Regions from separate parts of the Bradyrhizobium sp. LVM 105 genome, predicted to be linked through region 2. Evidence: riboswitches for the same ligand, from Rfam matches in the RefSeq annotation. Region 2 holds a riboswitch; the other holds the start of a gene.

Region 1 (10,040 bases), on a different contig from region 2:
ACGATGACGCCGATGATGACCTGGATGAAGCGCGACCCGGCCGAATAGGCCAGCGGGTCGTGCTCCAGCAATTCGTAGAGGCGATCCCTCATGTTGGGATCGCCAAGCCCACGTCCTCGCGGAACGGGGCTCATGGCTTCACGCGCCTGCCATCGCTTTTTCGATGGCCGCCAGCGCCTCGGTCGCCCTCGCCCCGTCGGGGCCGCCGGCCTGCGCCATGTCGGGCCGGCCGCCGCCGCCCTTGCCGCCGAGTGCCTCGGAGGCGACGCGCACCAGGTTGACGGCGTTGAAGCGCGCGGTGAGGTCGGGCGTGACGCCGACCACCACACCGGCCTTGCCGTCCTCGGTGACGCCGACGATCGCGACGACGCCGGAGCCGATCTGCTTCTTGCCGTCGTCGGCAAGACTCTTGAGATCCTTCATCTCGATGCCCTCGACCGCGCGGGCCATCAGCTTGACATCGCCGACTTCGCGCACGCCCGAAGCCGCGCCATTGCTCGAGGATGCGCCGCCGCCCATCGCCAGCTTCTTGCGCGCATCCGACAGCTCGCGCTCGAGCTTCTTGCGCTCCTCCATCAGCGCGGCGATGCGCGCCGGCACGTCGTCGAGGGAGGTGCGCAGCTCGTTCGCCGCGCTCTTCGCCAGCGCCATGGTGTCGTTGGCATGCCTGCGCGCATAATTGCCGGTCAGCGCCTCGATGCGGCGCACGCCGGACGCCACCGCGCTCTCGCTCGTCAGCGTGATCAGGCCGATGTCGCCGGTGCGCTTGACATGGGTGCCGCCGCAGAGCTCGACCGACCAGCCGAGCGCGTTGGCGCCGCGCTCGCGCGCCGTCCTGCCCATCGAGACGACGCGGACCTCGTCGCCGTATTTCTCGCCGAACAGGGCGCGGGCGCCGGCCTCGCGCGCCTCGTCGACGCCCATCACGCGCGTGGTGACCTCGTCGTTCTCCAGCACCACCTCGTTGGCGATGTCCTCGACACGGGCAAGCTCCTCCGCCGTGATCGGCTTCGGATGCACGAAGTCGAAGCGCAGGCGGTCCGGCGCAACCATCGAGCCGCGCTGGGCGATGTGGTCGCCGAGCACCTGGCGCAACGCCTCGTGAATGAGATGCGTCGCCGAGTGATGCGCGCGGATCGAGGAGCGGCGGGAATGATCGACCTCGAGCTGCAGCGCGGTGCCGAGCTTCACTTCGCCCTGCTCGACCTTGCCGATATGGACGAAGAAATCGCCGAGCTTCTTCTGCGTGTCGGTGACGCGGAACTTGATGCCGCCCTCGCCCGTCAGCACGCCGGTGTCGCCGACCTGGCCGCCTGACTCCGCGTAGAACGGCGTCTGGTTCAGCACGATCGCGCCGGTCTCGCCGGCCTTCAGGCTGGTGACCTCGGCGCCGTCCTTGACCAGCGCCGACACCACGCCCTCGGCGCTCTCGGTCTCGTAACCCAGGAATTCGGTGGCCCCGAGCTTCTCGCGCAGCGGGAACCAGATCGCCTCGGAAGCCGCCTCGCCCGAGCCCTTCCAGGACTCGCGGGCCTTGGCCTTCTGGCGCTCCATCGCATCGGTGAACGCGGCCTGGTCGACGCCGATGCCGCGCGACTTCAGGGCGTCCTGCGTCAGGTCGAGCGGGAAGCCGTAGGTGTCGTACAGCGTGAAGGCGACATCGCCGTCGAACATGTCGCCCTTCTTCAGGCTCGCGCTCTTCTCATCCAGAATGGCGAGGCCGCGCGAAAGCGTCTTGCGGAAGCGGGTTTCTTCCAGCCGCAGCGTTTCCTCGATCAGATTCTCCGCGCGCATCAGGTCGGGATAGGCCTGGCCCATCTCACGCACCAGCGCCCAGACCAGCCGATGCATCAGCGGCTCTTTCGCACCCAGCAGCTGCGCATGGCGCATCGCACGGCGCATGATCCGGCGCAGCACGTAGCCGCGGCCCTCGTTCGAGGGCAGCACGCCGTCCGCGACCAGGAAGGCCGAGGAGCGCAGATGGTCGGCGATGACGCGGAACGAGGCGACATTCTGCTCGGTCGGCCCGCTGCCGAGCGCGGACGAGGTCGCGTCGACCAGATGGCGGAACAGGTCGGTCTCGAACACGCTCTCGACGCCCTGGAGAATGCAGGCCATGCGCTCCAGGCCCATGCCGGTGTCGATCGAGGGACGCGGCAAGCCGACCCGCTCCTCCTTCGTCACCTGCTCGTATTGCATGAACACGAGGTTCCAGAATTCGAGGAAGCGGTCGCCGTCTTCCTCCGGAGAACCGGGAGGCCCGCCCCAGATGTGCTCGCCGCGGTCGATGAAGATCTCCGAGCACGGGCCGCACGGGCCGGTGTCGCCCATCGCCCAGAAATTGTCCGAGGTCGGAATGCGGATGATGCGGTCGTCGGAGAAACCGGCGATCTTCTTCCACAGGCCCGCCGCCTCGTCGTCGGTGTGGTAGACGGTGACGAGCAGCTTGTCCTTCTTGAGCCCGAACTCCTTGGTGATCAGCTTCCAGGCGAGCTCGATCGCCCGCTCCTTGAAGTAGTCGCCGAACGAGAAGTTGCCGAGCATCTCGAAGAAGGTGAGATGGCGCGCGGTGTAGCCGACATTGTCGAGGTCGTTGTGCTTGCCGCCGGCGCGCACGCATTTCTGCGAGGTCGTGGCGCGCTGGTAAGGCCGCTTCTCGACGCCGGTGAAGACGTTCTTGAACTGCACCATGCCGGCATTGGTGAACATCAACGTCGGATCGTTGCGCGGCACGAGTGGCGAGGAGGCCACGATCTCGTGGCCGTTCTCGGCAAAGAAGTTCAGAAAGGTCGACCTGATCTCGTTGACGCCGCTCATGTTCATCCAATCGGGTGTGCTTGGACCCGCTTCTCGCCATCCAAACCGTAACGTTAAGGCTGATATCTGCGGGCCAAAGCGCTTTTAGACAAGGCCAGCTTTCCTGTCCAGAAACTGTGCAAGCAGATCAGAGGGTTGCCGCATCCGCTCAATTCCCGTTGCAATCCCGTTGATAGGACATGCGGACGCGTTGACAGGCTTGGCCGCCCTGTGGTCTGTACCCATCTGTATCGACGGCCACGTCGGGAGAGACCGGCTTTAGGCAGCCGGCGCCGAAGGAGCAACCGCCCCGGAAACTCTCAGGCAAAAGGACCGCGTGGCTTTGACAGCATCTGGAAAGAGGCGCCGACGGGTCTAGGCCCGGACTGCGCCCGCCGACGGGATAATACTCTCAGGCACAGCGACAGATGGGGCTTCGACTGGTTTGTCTCGGGGAATCGTCCCCGGGGAACCGCCGAGGGCCCCTGTGATGCCAGTACCCGACGACCAGAAATCTCTCCGACATACGCCCCTCCACGCCCTGCATGTGTCCCTCGGCGGCAAGATGGTGCCGTTCGCTGGCTATGACATGCCCGTACAGTACCCTGCGGGCGTGCTGAAGGAGCACCTCCATACCCGAGCCTCCGCCGGCCTGTTCGATGTCTCCCATATGGGCCAGATCGCGCTGCGCCCGAAATCGGGCAAGGTCGAGGACGCCGCCCGCGCGCTGGAACGGCTGGTGCCGCAGGACATCGTGGCGATCGCGCCCAACCGGCAGCGCTACGCCCAGTTCACCAATGAAGACGGCGGTATCCTCGACGATCTCATGGTCGCCAATTTCGGCGATCACCTGTTCCTGGTCGTCAATGCCGCCTGCAAGGACGCGGACGAGGCGCATCTGCGGGCGAATCTCTCGGGCGACTGCGTCATCGACCCCCTCGCCGACCGCGCGCTGATCGCGCTGCAGGGCCCGAAGGCCGAAACGGCGCTGGCGACATTATGTGCAGCGGCGCCGTCCATGAAATTCATGGACGCCGGTCCGCATGAGGTCGCCGGCATCAAGTGCTTCGTCTCGCGCTCCGGCTATACCGGCGAGGACGGGTTCGAGATCTCGGCTCCCGCCAGCGATGTCGAACGCCTCGCCAAGATGCTGCTGGACAATCCCGACGTGCTGCCGATCGGCCTCGGGGCCCGCGACAGCCTGCGGCTGGAAGCCGGCCTCTGCCTCTACGGCCACGACATCGACACCGCCACCACGCCGGTCGAGGCCGCCCTGGAATGGTCGGTGCAGAAGAGCCGCCGCAGCGGCGGCGCGCGCGCCGGCGGCTTTCCCGGCGCGGAGAAAATCCTGGCGCATTTCGACAACGGCGCGACCCGCCGCCGCGTCGGCCTGCGTGCCGAGGGCCGTGCGCCGGTGCGCGAGGGCGCGCTGCTCTTTGCCGACGCCGATGCGCGCGAGCCGATCGGACAAGTCACATCGGGCGGCTTCGGCCCGAGCCTGAATGCGCCGGTGGCGATGGGCTACGTGCCCACCAATCTGAGCGCGCTCGGCACCAAGCTGTTCGCCGAGGTGCGCGGCCAGCGACTGCCGCTCGCCGTCGCCGCCATGCCCTTCGTCAAAAACACCTACAAACGCTGAGGACTCGAAATGACCACGACGCTGTACACCTCCGACCACGAATGGCTGGCGATCGACGGCGATGTCGCCACCGTCGGCATCACCGACTACGCCCAGCAGCAGCTCGGCGACGTCGTGTTCGTCGAGCTGCCCAAGATCGGCCGGAGCTTGAAGAAGGCCGAAGCCGCTGCCGTGGTGGAATCGGTGAAGGCAGCCTCCGACGTCTATGCGCCTGTTACAGGCGAAGTGCTCGAGGCCAACGAGGCGCTTGCCGCCGAGCCGGCGCTGGTGAACTCGGATGCGCAGGGCGCGGCCTGGTTCTTCAAGATCAAGATTGCCGACAAGAGCGAGCTCGGCAACCTCATGGATGAAGCCGCCTACAAGGCGCATACGGCTTAAGATGAAGAGAACGGCCGCCCCATACTCGGTGTCATCGCCCGCGCAGGCGGGCGATCCAGTACGCCGCGGCCCATCGGCTCTATCACGAACGCCTGCGTTTACTGGGTGCCCCGCCTTCGCGGGGCATGACAGCAACTCCTAGCGAGGACCCATGATGACCGCGCACCGCAAGACCAACGGCGACACCGCCGCCAGTTTCGTTCGCCGCCATATCGGCCCCTCGGCGCGCGATGTCACCGCCATGCTCGAAACCGTCAGCGCCAAGAGCGTCGACGCCCTGATGGCGGAAACGCTGCCCGCTTCGATCCGGCAGGCCGCCCCGCTCGATCTCGGCAAGCCGCTCAGCGAGACCGAGGCGATCGCGCATATGGCCGAGCTGGCGCGACAGAACCAGGTCTTCACCTCGCTGATCGGCCAGGGCTATTCCGGCACGGTCCTGCCCGCGGTGATCCAGCGCAACATTCTGGAAAATCCGGCCTGGTACACCGCCTACACGCCCTACCAGCCCGAGATCAGCCAGGGCCGGCTCGAGGCGCTGCTCAACTTCCAGACCATGATCTGCGACCTCACCGGGCTCGATGTCGCCAACGCCTCGCTGCTCGATGAAGCCACCGCGGCGGCCGAAGCCATGGCGCTGGCGGAGCGGCACTCGCAGGTCAAGGCAAAGGCGTTCTTCGTCGACAAGGACGTGCACCCGCAGACGCTGGCGGTGATGCGCACCCGTGCCGAGCCGCTCGGCTGGAGCCTGATCGTCGGCGACCCCCTCACCGATCTCGACAAGGCGGACGTGCTCGGCGCGCTGCTGCAATATCCGGGCTCCTCGGGCGCATTGCGCGACCTCAGGCCTGCGATATCAGCGCTGAAGGCCAAGGGCGCGCTCGCGATTCTCGCCGCCGATCTCTTGGCGCTGACGCTGGTCGCCTCGCCCGGCGAGCTCGGGGCCGACATCGCGATCGGCTCGGCGCAGCGCTTCGGCGTGCCGATGGGCTATGGCGGACCGCACGCGGCCTATATGGCGGTGCGCGATGCGCTGAAGCGCTCGCTGCCCGGCCGCATCGTCGGCCTCTCCGTCGATTCGCGCGGGGCGCCGGCCTATCGCCTCGCGCTGCAGACGCGCGAGCAGCACATCCGCCGCGAGAAGGCGACCTCCAACATCTGCACCGCCCAGGTGCTGCTCGCCGTGATCGCCTCGATGTACGCGGTCTATCACGGCTCCGAAGGCCTTGCGCAGATCGCGCGCAACGTGCACCGCCGCACTGCCGTGCTGGCGAGCGGCCTGCGCAAGCTCGGCTTTGCGCCGCAGTCGGAGACCTTCTTCGACACGCTGAGCGTCGATGCCGGCGCCAGGCGCGCCGAGATCGTCGCGCGCGCGGCCGCCGAGAAGATCAATCTCGGCGTCGGTGAAACCGCCTTGCGCATCGCGCTCGACGAGACCACGACGCCGGCAACGGTCGAAGCGGTCTGGCGCGCGTTCGGCGGCACGCTTGCCTACGCCGAGATCGACGCGACCACGCGCGAGGCGCTGCCGGAGACGCTGAAGCGCACCACCGCTTTCCTCACCCATCCGGTCTTCCATGCGCATCGCTCCGAAACCGAGATGCTGCGCTACATGCGCAAGCTCAGCGATCGCGACCTCGCGCTCGACCGTGCCATGATCCCGCTCGGCTCCTGCACCATGAAGCTGAACGCGACCACCGAAATGATGCCGCTGACCTGGCCGGAATTTGCGACGCTGCACCCGTTCGTGCCGCGCGAGCAGGCGAGCGGCTATCACGCGCTGTTCGCGCGGCTGGAGAAGTGGCTGTGCGACATCACCGGCTATGACGCGATCTCGCTGCAGCCGAACTCGGGCGCGCAAGGCGAATATGCCGGGCTTTTGGCGATCCGCGGCTACCATGCTTCGCGCGGAGAGACGCACCGCAAGATCTGCCTGATCCCCTCCTCCGCCCATGGCACCAATCCGGCTTCGGCCGCGATGGTCGGCATGGACGTGGTGGTTGTGTCTTGCGAGAAGAACGGCGACGTCGACGTCAATGACATGCGCGCCAAGGCCGAGAAGCATTCCAAGGATCTTGCCGCGGTCATGATCACCTATCCCTCGACCCATGGCGTGTTCGAGGAGCATATCCGCGAGATCTGCGACATCGTGCACGGCCATGGCGGCCAGGTGTATCTCGACGGTGCCAACCTCAATGCCCAGGTCGGCCTCTCCAGGCCCGGCGATTACGGCGCCGATGTCAGCCATCTCAACCTGCACAAGACCTTCTGCATCCCGCATGGCGGCGGCGGCCCCGGCATGGGCCCGATCGGCGTGAAGGCGCATCTTGCGCCGTTCCTGCCGGGCCACCCCGCGACGAATGGCGAAGCGCCTGTCGGGCCGGTCTCGGCCGCGCCGTTCGGCTCGGCATCGATCCTGACCATCTCCTACATCTACATCCTGATGATGGGCGGCGAAGGCTTGAAGCGCGCCACCGAGATCGCGATCCTCAACGCCAACTACATCGCAGCGCGCCTCGATCCGCACTTCCCGGTGCTCTACAAGAACGCCAGGGGCCGCGTCGCGCATGAGTGCATCGTCGATCCCCGCCCGCTGAAGGTGACGTCCGGCGTCACCGTGGACGACATCGCAAAGCGCCTGATCGATTACGGCTTCCACGCCCCGACCATGAGCTTCCCGGTGCCGGGCACGCTGATGATCGAGCCGACCGAGTCGGAATCGAAGGCCGAGCTGGACCGCTTCTGCGATGCCATGATCGCGATCCGGAAGGAGATCGCCGAGGTCGAGGCCGGCCGTTTCAAGATCGAAGCCTCGCCGCTGCGTCACGCCCCGCACACCGTGCACGACATCGCGGATGACGATTGGAAGCGCGCCTACACCCGCGCTGAAGGCTGCTTCCCCCAGGGCGTCTCGCGCACCGACAAATACTGGAGCCCCGTCGGGCGCGTCGACAACGTCTACGGCGACCGCAACCTGGTGTGCTCCTGCCCGCCGGTGAGCGACTACGCGCAAGCTGCGGAGTGAGCTTCGTAGGGTGGGTTAGCAGGCGGCGGCGCGAAGCGCCGTCCGTCGGCGTAACCCGCCACGTCTGCTTCCGCGGAGACAATGTGGTGGATTACGCCTGCGGCTAATCCACCCTACAACCTGACATAAGGCTCAATCAACAACCGGCTTTCGCGATCCCATCGCCAAAGCCGTTCGTTGGTGAGAAGCGTGCCACCCCACCAGCGACGAATCGGATTATGACGCGGGAAGTCCTCTTGTCCCGCCAGCACCGCCGTCCCGAAATCGGTGAGTGACATCAGGGATTGCTTATATTGCGCGAAACGGCGCGCATCGTCATGCATGTCGAGCGTGAATGGCCCCTCGTCGAGCCCGGCTACGGCCGGTACCGGGCATCGCGCGAGCCCGTCGAGCAGGACTCCGACTTCCCAGTAATCGTACACGCGCCGCTCGTTGCGCTTCTGATGACCCGGGAAGACATCGAAGGGCTGCACGCCGCCAGGCGCGATCAACTCCAGCATTCGCATCTCAGTCGCTCCAAGACCGGTGGTCACGCCCGGGAGTTCCTCGAGCAGGTCGAGGGCGCAACGCTCGAGTTGCGGAAGCAGGCTCAAATCCATCTCGATGAGCTCGAACCAAGTCTGCGGCGTGGACGCGCAATAGGCTCGCCATGCCCGACCGGCCAGTTCAACGTGATCCTGCGTAATTCTTGCAATTGGAGGATTCAGCTTCGCAAGTTGCTCCGGCGCGAGATCACCCACGGCAAAGTCCAGACGACGTATCGAGAGCTTGGAAACTGCCGCTTCCTCGGTGCCGCAATAATCGAGCAGCCAGAGCAGAAGCAATTGTGCGTTCGGCTCTGGTCCCATCCACAGTTCGGCCGTGTCGCATTCGGACAACAGATCGATCAGTCCGCGCCCCCTCACCCCGGACCTTTCCAGGAGCCAAACCGGCGTATCGTCGAGCCAGTGCAGGCCATTTGGATGAGCCACGCGCGGGGCGAAGAATGCCTCGCATTCCGTTTCGGAGAGTAGCGGTCCCCCGACCATGCGACGCTCGATCGCAATGACCAGGTCGGCAAGGCCGGCCCGTTGTATGGCGCCGGCGGCGGACGAGTCTGTCGTCACAATAAGCCGCGTCACGTCGGCCTCCTCAGGGCTTCGTCAGGACAGGGCCGTAGCGCCACAGCCGATCGTTGGTCAGATGTGTGCCGCCCCACCAGCGATCGATTGGATTATAACGGCTGAAATCCTCCTGATGGGCCAGTACAGCCTTACCGAATTCGGTCAGCGACAACCGGCTGCGGAGGTAAACCTTGTGCCGGGCTCCGAGATTGCCAAGGTCGATGATGCGTAATTCTTCGCCGAGCCCGGCCACAGCTGGCTTGGGGCCGAGGGCGAGGCCTTCGAGCAAATATCCCAGTTCGACCTCACCCCACACGTAAGTGCCCCGTAGCGAGCGTAGATGGAACAACGCATTCGTGTTTGCATACCAATGGAGCATCTCCAGAAATCGAATCTCGGTCGCACCTAGTCCGGTCAAAGGAGACGGGAGCTCTGCCAGAAGCTCGAGCAAGGCTGGCCGCAGCATCAGCAACGCGCTCAGATCGCGGTGAAGCAGATCGATGCAGGCCTCCGGGGTCGGCCCGCGGTAGGCCGACCATGCCAACTGCGCGATCTCGAACTCCTCCGCACCGACGTCCCCGACGGAAATATGGCGTTCGCCCTCAACGAAATCATAATCGGGACCAAATATCAGGTCGGAGTTCAGCAATCGCAGCCTGAGCTTCAGCGCCAATGCAGGATAGCTGCCGAGGTAATCAAGCAACCAGACCAGTTGCAGCTGGTCGCGGGCAGTCGCTCCAAACCAGAGTTCGATCTCGTCGTAAAGCTCGCAAAATTCAGCCAGCGACAATTTGCGACGCTTGGCGTCGCGGGGCCAGCGGACCCAATCCGACCAATGTTCGGCATGGCCAAGCTCTGCGGTGTAGGCAGCCAAATAAGCTGAGAGCTTTTCCACCTGCGGGAGCGGTCCCCACTCAAAACTAAAATGGAACGGGATGACGATCTCGGCCAACCCCGATCGAACGAGATCAATCCCGCCGCCCCACCCGGTCAAGATCAGCCGCTTCATCGCACCACCTGATAAACGCAAGGCAAAACGAAAACGGGCACCGAAGACGTCGGCAACTCAACGTCTTCAGCGCCCGCTCCTCGCGAAAAACCT
Region 2 (10,040 bases):
ATCGACGAGATCTTCCGCAACACCGATCTTCAATCGTCCCGCGAAATGGCTTCCAACGAGGGCGGCATGCGCGTCTTCATTCAGTTGCAAGATCGTTCGCGCATAACCGAGGAGAGTTTCTCCAGCCCGCGACAGCGTCACATTCCGGGTGTTGCGTTCGAATAGCGCCTGACCGGCCTGGGCTTCAAGCCGGTGAATCTGGGCGCTCACAGTCGATTGCGTGGAGTTCAAAGCCTCCGCCGCACGTGTGAAACTGCGCCCTTCCGCAACCTTAACGAAAGTTCGAAGCAAGCTTGGCTCGAATGCCATGGCCAATTGATCCACTTTCTCGATCAGTGTACCACTTTTTATTCGTTTGTTAAGTCAATTCGGCGGCGTTACGAGGGACGCGGGAGGATGAAACATGTCCAAGGTTCTGTACGTCGAAGCATCGCCACGAAAGCAACGCTCTGCCTCGATCGAGGTTTGCGAGGCATTCATCGAGACTTACCGCTCGAAAAACCCTTCTGATGAGATCGAGAAGCTAGACGTTTGGTCACTCGACCTTCCGACCTTCGGCGAGGCCGCTCTGGACGCCAAGTACGCGGGCTTATCGGGTACCCCTCTCACGAACGAACAGGCCTCCGCGTGGGAAACCATCCGACGCCTAGCGGCGCCATTTCTAAACGCCGACAAGATGGTGTTTGCGGTGCCGCTGTGGAATTCCTCCATTCCATATCGATTCAAGCATTTGATCGACCTTATCACGCAGAAGGACATTCTTTTCAGTTTTGATGAACGTGGCTTCGGCGGCCTCGTGAAGGCCAAGCGGGCGGTTGTAGTTTACGCCCGGGGTCTCGACTACTTCTCTGACTCCTCGATTACTCCACGGGACTCTTACGACTTGCAGAGCCCCTACATGGACCTGTGGCTCCGCTTCATAGGCGTCTCGGACATTCGTGAGATCGCCGTCGAAAAGACCCTCCTCGGATCCGAAGTGGACCTGGAGACAAGAACTGAGGGCAAGCGACGGGCAGTCGAACTGGCCCGCGATTTCTGAGCGCCTTGACAGTCGACCCGAGCAGCACGGCGCATAGACGACAAGGAGTACTCATGGAAGCTCTCTATACCGCAACCGTTACTGCAGTGGGTGGCCGGGCAGGAAGCATCAAATCATCCGACGGCGTTCTAGATCTGCAACTCGCTTATCCCAAGGAATTGGGTGGCCCGGGGGGCGTGGCTACGAACCCCGAACAGTTGTTCGCGGCCGGTTACGCCGCTTGCTTTGAGAATGCACTCATGCGGGTGGCGCGGGAACGCAAAGCACCAATTCGCGAATCCACTGTAACGGCTCACGTAACGATCGGCAGAAACCAAGAAGGTTTTTTCGAACTCGCGGTCGTGCTTGAAATTTCGGTGCCGAACCGCGACCGGGCGGAGATCCAAGATATGATCAGGGTGACCCACGAAGAGGTTTGCCCATACTCCCGAGCGACACGAGGCAACATAGAGGTCGAGTTCCGGATTACTTGATCGAAGCAGAAACGCCAAGGGCGCAAGAATTTGCTAGCTGCTCCGACATTTTCGCAGACCAGGCCGATAGTAATACCCGCGGCTTTCTATGCCTTCGCGGATGGTCTGGCTGACCACCCGCACGGCTCGCCTCTTCTTCCGCCAAAATCCGCCGAATCCAGCTGGAAATGGATGACTTGCCGGGACGACCAAGAGCTCCCGTCTACCGCTAACATAAACGTCATACGTCACCTTGCCGCGCACAGTGTTTCACTCGTTAATTGCGGCATGTGCGGCACCGAGCGCATACTTCTCAATATGACGTCTTGCACCTCCTTCGGGGCGAAGCTGTCCATTTAAGGAAACTCGGACCGACACCGTGCGAAGGCTGTTACGCTGCGGTTCTAGATGGCATTTCGAGATGGGAGTTCTCCGTCGCCACTAGACCCGCCACCATCTCGGCAGTAAGGGCTGAGAGCGTCCAGCCGAGGTGCCCGTGTCCGGTGTTGTAGAAGACGCCCGCCTTTCGTCCCCGGCGCACGATGGGCATCATATTCGGCATCATTGGCCGAAGACCCGCCCAAGGAACAACTCTTGAAGTATCTATTCCGGGAAACTTCGCTCTTACCCAGGCAACAAGTGGCTCGATCCGATCTATCCTAATATCACGGTTGAAACCGGTGAATTCGGCCGTGCCTGCGACACGGAAGCGATCAGAACCGAGACGGCTGGTAACGATCTTGGCCGCATCGTCCAACAGACTGACGTAGGGAGCTGCTTCTTTGCTCTCGCTCGACTCAAGATGCACGGTTATTGAGTACCCTTTGACGGGATAAACGTTAACTCGGTCACCGAGCATGGAGGCAAAATGGCGACTGGCTGCCCCAGCGCACACGACGACTTTATCGGCCTCCAGGCTATCGGTCTTCTTAGCATTCGTACCAACGTCGCAAGAATTCCACGTCACCCGGACGGTGCCACCGAGGGCATCGATGCCGACAACATCGGCCTCCTGCCTGAAGGTCGCGCCGCGTCTCTTGCAGGCCTCTGCGAGACCCCGGGTAAACTTGTGAATGTCCCCCGTCGAGTCTGATTCAGTGAAAAAGCCGCCATAATACTGGCCGTGGAGCGTAGGCTCGATTGTCCTTAGCTCTTCCGGAGTGACTGCACGACGATCCAAGCCGCCCAGTCGAAGGAGGGTATTGACCCGTTCTGCCGCTTCGAAGCTCGAGCGATCGTCGTAGATGTGAAGAATTCCTCTCTTCTCCAGATCGAAAGAAATGCTCTCTCGTTCGGCGATAGCAAAGAGGTGGCGCCTCGCTTCGATCGCCATGCGCGTCGTCGCGACTGTGTTGCTGCCGTGATACTGGATGTTCCAAAGGAACTCCCCGAGCCAAGAGTATTTGTGCCAACTCGGAGAAAGCCTCATCAGCAGGGGCGCATCGCGCTTCCACATCCACTTAAGTCCCTTCAGCACAGTTGACGTACTGTTCCAGACTTCAGCATTGCTTGCCGACAGCTGCCCCCCATTCGCGAAGGAAGTTTCCATCGCAGGATATCGATTGCGATCAAGTATGGTGACTTGATGCCCTGCTTGGATCAACGCATAGGCAGTAGTTACGCCGGTAATCCCGGCGCCGATTATGACGATCTGGCTCATCTTTTCAGTCTCTCGGTTTGAGGAGTGGATGCGCTCGATCAGCGATCGGAGCGGCCCCATCTGTCTCGGTACCTGAGAGATTTCCGTCGAGTAGACGGATGTCCCCTTCGGTGGACACCGACCGGTGTCTCTCTCCAGATCGTCTTCGACGGCACGGTCCTTCTGCCTGAGAGTTTCCGGGGCGGTTGCTCCTTCGGCGCCAAGTCCAAGATAAACCTGGTCTCTCCCGTGTCATCGCATTCAAACAGCTCTTTCAAACATCCTATCGCATCGTAGGCATCATAAACTCGGGCCCGGCACTTGCGCTGTTCGGCCACCGCGTGGTGACCGTCTTCAGTTGCGTGTAGAAGCGAACCCCTTCCATACCATGCATGTGATGGTCTCCGAACAAAGACGCCTTCCACCCTCCGAAAGAATGGAAAGCCATCGGCACGGGGATGGGGACGTTGATTCCGACCATGCCAACCTTGATCCTGTGAGCAAACTCTCTTGCCGCATTTCCGTCCCGGGTGAAGATAGCCGTCCCATTTCCGTATTCGTGCCCGTTGATCAATGCCGCCGCCGCGTCGAAGCTCTCGGCACGCACGACGGCCAGCACCGGACCGAAAATCTCTTCTCGGTAGATCCTCATGTCTCTGGTTACTCTGTCGAAGAGCGATCCTCCGATGAAGTAGCCGTTATAGCCTTGCATCCGAAACTCGCGCCCGTCGACCAGGAGGTCCGCACCTTCCTCAACACCGGCTTCGATGTAGCCCGACACCCGATCGAGATGCTCCTTGGTAATCAGCGGGCCCATCTCGGCTTCGGGGTCGTGACCAGGACCTACCCGCAGACCGCGTACTCGCTTCTTTAGCCGCTCCACCAAATCGTCTGCCGTGCCGTCGCCAATCGGGACTGCAATGGAGACCGCCATGCACCGCTCCCCGGCTGAGCCGTAGGCCGCGCCCATGAGGGCGTCGACAGCCTGGTCGAGATCAGCATCCGGCATGATGACCATGTGGTTCTTGGCGCCACCCAAGGCTTGGCATCTTTTGCCGTATCGAGCTGCATTTTCGTAAATGTATCTTGCGATCGGCGTCGAGCCCACGAAACTGATCGCCGAGACTTCGCTATGCTTGAGAAGCGCATCCACTGCCAGCTTGTCGCCCTGCACCACGTTGAAGACGCCGGGCGGCAACCCGGCCTCAGACAGCCATTCCGCGATGAGGAGCGATGCGGAAGGATCTCGTTCCGAGGGCTTCAAAATAAAACAATTTCCGCAAGCGAGGGCTACCAGAAACATCCACATCGGGACCATGACCGGGAAATTGAAAGGCGTAATACCGGCCACTATGCCCAGTGGCTGTCGGACCGAATGACTGTCGATCTTCGTTCCGACGTTTTCCGTGATCTCTCCCTTGAGAAGCTGTGGAGCGCCGATCGCGAACTCGACGACTTCTATGCCACGTTGCACTTCGCCCAGGGCGTCGGAATGCACTTTCCCGTGCTCTAAGGTGATGACCGACGCTAAATCCGAGGCGCGCTCCTCGAGAATGCGCAGAAATTTGTTGAGGATTCTGGCACGACGGAGGGGCGTGGTCTCGGACCAGGAAGGGAAGGCGGCAGCAGCGGATGCCACTGCGTCGTCGACCTCCTGAACCGTCGCCAAGGATACTGAAGCAGTCTGCTGTCCGGTCGCCGGATCGAAGACATTCGACGTCCTCGTGCCTTTGCCTTTGACGCGATTTCCGTTGATATAGTGTCCGAGCGAACTCATCATTCTCTGCTTCTCGATACGATACTTAGCAGACTATGGATCGACGACTTATGCCGGCGGAAAGAGGACCGGCACACAATCTGCTATCGGTCCACTCGACTTCTGCATTCCTTTAAGAAGCTCAGGCTTGCCCGTCTCCAATACGATCTTCCATATCAGCATGCTGAGTTCGGAACGGATTTTTGCGCCGGTAAGGGGGGTGATCTCGATATCGCCTAGCTTATCCAAGCTGACAACGTTGGGGACCGGCCTGGCAGAAATACGATATCTCGCACCGCTGCATCCGACCACGACGAACGTCCTTGTAGCTTCGAACTGGGTCAACTGATCGGAAGTAAGCCAGTTCTTTAGGAGCGCCTCCGCGTCGAAAGCTGGCCGAGGCGTCCCTCGGTGGCGACGTATCCTTTCCTGGATAAGGATCAATGTCCTCTCCAGAGTGATGATCGACGCTGCGCCGCCTGCCCGCCCAGGAAAGAACAGCGTCTCCTCGGCGGTTGGATCCAACTCACGAATTATCTTGGACCGACCGAAGCTTCTAGTTGCCGCCAGATACCCTCGCGCCGCCAACCTTCGAAATCGTTCCCGAGCAGTCGATAGCTCATCGGCATGGCTCGGCCGGAAGTCATGCTGAAGGACTGCAGGTCCTAATACGATTTGTCGCGCCATTTGACTCTCGACCGTCTAGCTACGCATTTTCCAAAGTAAGATGTTTCGCCAAAACCTCGCCTGAGGACGACAAACTGGCCGTAGTTCCAGTCCAGACCACACGCCCCTCGTCCAGTATGGCGTGAGTATCGGCGACCGCGCGGCAGACCTGTATGCTTTGTTCAACAAGAAGAATGGTGAGCCCACGGGCTTTCAGGGAAAGCATGAGCTGAACGAGCTCGTCGACAATCACAGGCGCCAGCCCCTCGGTCGGCTCATCCAACAGCAGGAGACTTGGGTTCGTCATCAGCGCCCGCGCGATCGCGAGCATTTGCTGTTCGCCGCCGGAGAGTCGGCCGGCAGCCGATTTCCATCTCCTTTTGAGCGACGGAAACAGCTCGGCGGCTGCGTCGGGCGTCCATGGCGAACCCTTACGAAAAGCGATACTGAGGTTTTCCTGTACGTCTAGTGTGGTGAAGACCGCTCTGTTTTCCGGTACCAGCGCGAGACCGCGGCGGGCTATTTCGTGCGTAGCAAGCTCCGACAACGGGTTGCCGTCGAACGTGATCGTTCCCTGGGCATGGACCAAACCCATGATTGATCGCAGAGTAGTCGTTTTCCCAGCGCCATTGCGGCCAAGAATAGCTACCGTTTGACCTCGCTGAACTTGCACGTCCACGCCTTGCAGAACGTGGCTCTTCTCGTACCAGGCGTGCAGATCGCGAACGATAAGTCCAGTCATGCTGCAGATCCGAGATACGCGTTTTTTACTTCAACGTTCGTCCTGATGGCTTGAGGCGAACCTTCGGCGATCTTCTTTCCTTGGGCGAGCACCGTGACCGTATCCGAGATATCCAGAACGACGCTCATGTTGTGCTCGATCAGAACGACCGTACGTTCCGGGGCGAGACTCTTGATGAGGAGCTTCGTCCGATGAACATCATCGAGACCCATACCAGCTAGAGGCTCGTCCAAGAACAGCAGCTTGGGGTCAGACGCAAGAGCCATGGCTATCTCAAGAGCGCGCTGGGCCCCGTGGGATAGGTCGCGCGCGCGTGCTTCAAAGCGGGCCGACAAACCAACCGTGTCCGCTAATTCCGCGGCGCGTTTCTTGGATACCTTTAAGGGGTCGCGATTGCGCCAGAATGCCCACGCCTCTCTTCCGGCCACAGCTTGCAGCGCCAATAGGATATTTTCGGCGACGGAGAGGTCCCGGAAGATATTGGTCAGCTGGAAAGACCTCGAAAGCCCCAGATGGACGCGACTATGCGCGGGGACGTTCGTGATTGGATGCCCCTGGAACCTTATCTCGCCCTGCGTGGGGATGCGCGTTCCGCTCAACGCGTTGAACAACGTGGTCTTTCCAGCGCCGTTAGGCCCAATGACCGAGTGCAGAGTCCCCCGGCCGATCGAGAGGTTCAGGTCCTCGATTGCCTTGAACGAGCCGAACCGAACGCCTAAGCCCTGCGCGGTAAGAAGGATCTCAGCCATTCGGCAGCTCCTTGCCTTGCCGCCGCAGCACGCCTCCCAACCCCAAGAGCCCATCACGCAGGAAAAGCACGGTCACTATCAGGAGCAGTGCGACGATAGTGGACCAGCGCGGCCAAATGGGCGAAAGAAAATCGGACATTGCACTCAGGACCGACGCGCCGATGAGCGCACCAAGGGGAGATCCAACTCCTCCGATCAGAGAAGCGATCAACAATCGCTCGCTCGTTTCCACGTCGATGGCGCTCAACGGCACGAAATTGAGCATCAGGGTGTTCATCGCTCCGGCCAAGGCGGCGATACCGCCCGCCATGGTGACCGCCGCCAGTTTGAAACGCCGCGCGTCATATCCGAGCGCCTCAGAACGGCTCTCATTGTAGCGGATCGAATTGAGAACGCTTCCGAACGGCGACGCGACTATTCTCTGCACCAGCGCGAACGCCGCGAAGGAAAGGAACGCGAGAAAAGCATAAAGCAGCAGGGGATTTGACAACGAGAATTGTCCGAACGCAATGGTCGTCCGTGGGACGTTTCCGAACCCGTTCTCGCCGCCCGTGAGCCTCGGGAAGGCTAAGGCGAGAAAAAAGCCCATCTGCGCGAACGCCAAAGTGAGCATGACGAAATACACGCCCTGCCGTCGCACGATCAAAAGGCCTGCGGCTGCTGCCAGCAGGCACCCGGCCAACGAAGCAACTATTGTGGCCGCCAACGCGGTCATTTCGAAGTCGCGAATGAGTATGGCGGACACGTACGCGCCCAGGCCGAAGTAAAGACCTTGACCAAATGAAAGAAGCCCGACCGAGCCGAGAAGCAAGGTGCAGCTCAAAGCCCCGGTGGCCAGCACCAGAATCTCGCTCGCCAATGTCAACGACGGCAGAATACACGGCATGGCAGCAAGAAACACCGCAATAGCGATGGTGGTCCCATTCGGGAAACGGAGCCCTTCGCTAGTCATCACGAGCGCCCCATGAGCCCGGTCGGCCGAAACGCCAGGATCATCGTCATTACTCCGTAGATCATGAGATGAGCTCCTCCCGGCCAGATCATGCTCATGAGGGATTGCGTGATGCCGATCAGCAGTGCGGCAAGGAGAGCTCCGCTAAAGCTTCCGAGCCCACCGAGAATTACGACGACGAAAGCGATAGCCAGAGCCTCACGTCCCATTAGGGGCTCCACGCCGCGCAATGGTGCGGCGAGAGCGCCAGCGAGACCGGCAAGCGCACCTCCGAAAGCAAAAGCCGCCATGAAGACCTTGCGCGAATCAAATCCAAGGAGGCCCATCATTTCGGCGTTCTCCGCTGCGGCTCGCACCATGGCGCCGAAACGAGTACGTTCAATGGCGATCCACATGGCGACCGCGACCGCGACCGCAACACCGACTACAAAAAGTCGATATGAGGGGTACACGAAGCCACCGAGGATCAGGACACCGCTGAAGACCTCCGGAACCGGCACATTTTTTCCCAAGGTCCCGAAAATCATGGTTACCGACTCCTGCGCCAGGATGGCGAGCGCGAAGGTAATCAGGATCTGCGCCTCGTGAGGCAGACTGTACGTCCGCTGCAGTAGCAGCCGTTCGGAAACGAGCGCAAAAATGGCGGCCAGAATTGGGCTGATCAGGAGGGCCGGAAGAACGCTTCCGGTCCACTGCGCAATCGCAAACGCCGCGTAGGCGGACACCATGTAAAAAGCCCCATGAGCGAAATTCACGAACTGCATGAGACCGAAGATCATGGTGAGCCCGACAGACAGGATGAAATAGATCATCCCTATGCCGACGCCATTAAGCGCTCCGAAAATGAGGACTTGAGCGGACATAGGGCGAAGTTACAGCTTGCAGCCTGTTTTATCGGGCGAGAGAAATGCCTTCTCGGCCGCGATGACATCTACGTAATCGTCCTTGTCGCGCATCTTGGCCTTAGGCTTACCCAACAGAAGATAGTAGTCTTTCAGAACCTGATGATCTTCGGCCCGGACTTTCTCGAGTCCCGTCGGCCCTTCATAGCTAAGCGTTTCGAAAGCTTTGATCACCGCCGGCACATCGGCGCTCCCCGCCTTATTGAGAGCCTCGACGGTTGCCTGCGTGCACGCCCACCCGGCCGTCAGGAGATAGCTGGGAGTCACCTTCAGCTTGTCTTTGATTACGCCCGTGAGCAGCCGGTTGCCTGGCGCATCGACGCCATGCCAATAGTTCGCGCCAAAATAGACGCCTTCGCAGATATCGGGGCCCAGAGATTGGAATTGGTCGAGCCCTGTCGACCAAACGACGACGATTTTTGTATTGCGTTTCATTCCGAAGCTGACCGCCTGCCGCAACACGTCGATGGTCTGGCTCCCGAAATTACAAATGCACAGCACATCGGGCTGCGCAGCAATCGCCGCGGTGATGAAGCCGCTGTATTCGCGGTCGCTCAAGGAATGATAGCTGTTGCCGACGTGCTGTCCGCCAAGTTCACCGACCACATCCTTCAGGTTCTTCAGAAGGCTATCCCCGAAGACGTATTGGCCCGTGATCGTGTACCATTTTTTTGCATCGGGGTACTTCATCATAAATGGGCGAACCGTCGTGTTCACCGCGCTATAGGTCGCAACGGGCCATCGAAAGGTGTTCTTGTTGCAGAGTGAGCCGGTCATCTCGTCTGCGCCGGCCTGATTGATGTAGACGCCTCCGCTGCTCGCGACCTCCTTCGCGACGGCCAGCGCAATTGCGCTATTGGTGCAATTCATGAAGAAGCGAATGCCGCGGTCACGAATAGCATCTTGAGTGAGCCGTACTGCCCGGCCCGGGTCTCCTTGATCATCCAATTGGACATAGCGAAGCGGTCGTCCCGCCGCGGTTTTGTAGTGCTCAATGGCAATCTTGCTGCCAATGTCCACCTGTTCTCCTATGTTGGCGAACGTGCCGGAGAGAGAAACCAGACTGCCGATTTCGATCGCATCTTGCTGTGCCCAAGCTCGTCGAAGCAGCGACGGTGTCGCAATTCCGACTGCGGCGGCGGC

Evidence for each region. Region 2 has a riboswitch for glycine ahead of D6B98_RS21885 (D-amino acid dehydrogenase). Riboswitches for the same ligand answer to the same signal wherever they lie in the genome.
Region 1: another riboswitch for glycine. It lies ahead of gcvT (glycine cleavage system aminomethyltransferase GcvT); the one in region 2 lies ahead of D6B98_RS21885 (D-amino acid dehydrogenase).

What each region holds. Positions count from the first base shown of each region.
Region 1 covers NZ_QZMV01000015.1:88,759-98,798, reverse strand. The annotation lists gene D6B98_RS31130 (cyclic nucleotide-gated ion channel) at 1-134, opposite strand, end outside; gene alaS (alanine--tRNA ligase) at 139-2,817, opposite strand; glycine riboswitch at 3,051-3,141, shown strand; gene gcvT (glycine cleavage system aminomethyltransferase GcvT) at 3,287-4,435, shown strand; gene gcvH (glycine cleavage system protein GcvH) at 4,445-4,813, shown strand; gene gcvP (aminomethyl-transferring glycine dehydrogenase) at 4,968-7,835, shown strand; gene D6B98_RS31105 (hypothetical protein) at 7,949-8,956, opposite strand; gene D6B98_RS31100 (DUF1835 domain-containing protein) at 8,967-9,947, opposite strand.
Region 2 covers NZ_QZMV01000007.1:334,961-345,000, reverse strand. The annotation lists gene D6B98_RS21905 (LysR substrate-binding domain-containing protein) at 1-309, opposite strand, end outside; gene D6B98_RS21900 (FMN-dependent NADH-azoreductase) at 404-1,039, shown strand; gene D6B98_RS21895 (organic hydroperoxide resistance protein) at 1,093-1,512, shown strand; gene D6B98_RS21885 (D-amino acid dehydrogenase) at 1,883-3,151, opposite strand; glycine riboswitch at 3,296-3,390, opposite strand; gene D6B98_RS21880 (CoA-acylating methylmalonate-semialdehyde dehydrogenase) at 3,414-4,910, opposite strand; gene D6B98_RS21875 (hypothetical protein) at 4,956-5,411, opposite strand; gene D6B98_RS21870 (ABC transporter ATP-binding protein) at 5,593-6,294, opposite strand; gene D6B98_RS21865 (ABC transporter ATP-binding protein) at 6,291-7,043, opposite strand; gene D6B98_RS21860 (branched-chain amino acid ABC transporter permease) at 7,036-7,995, opposite strand; gene D6B98_RS21855 (branched-chain amino acid ABC transporter permease) at 7,995-8,858, opposite strand; gene D6B98_RS21850 (ABC transporter substrate-binding protein) at 8,868-10,040, opposite strand, start outside.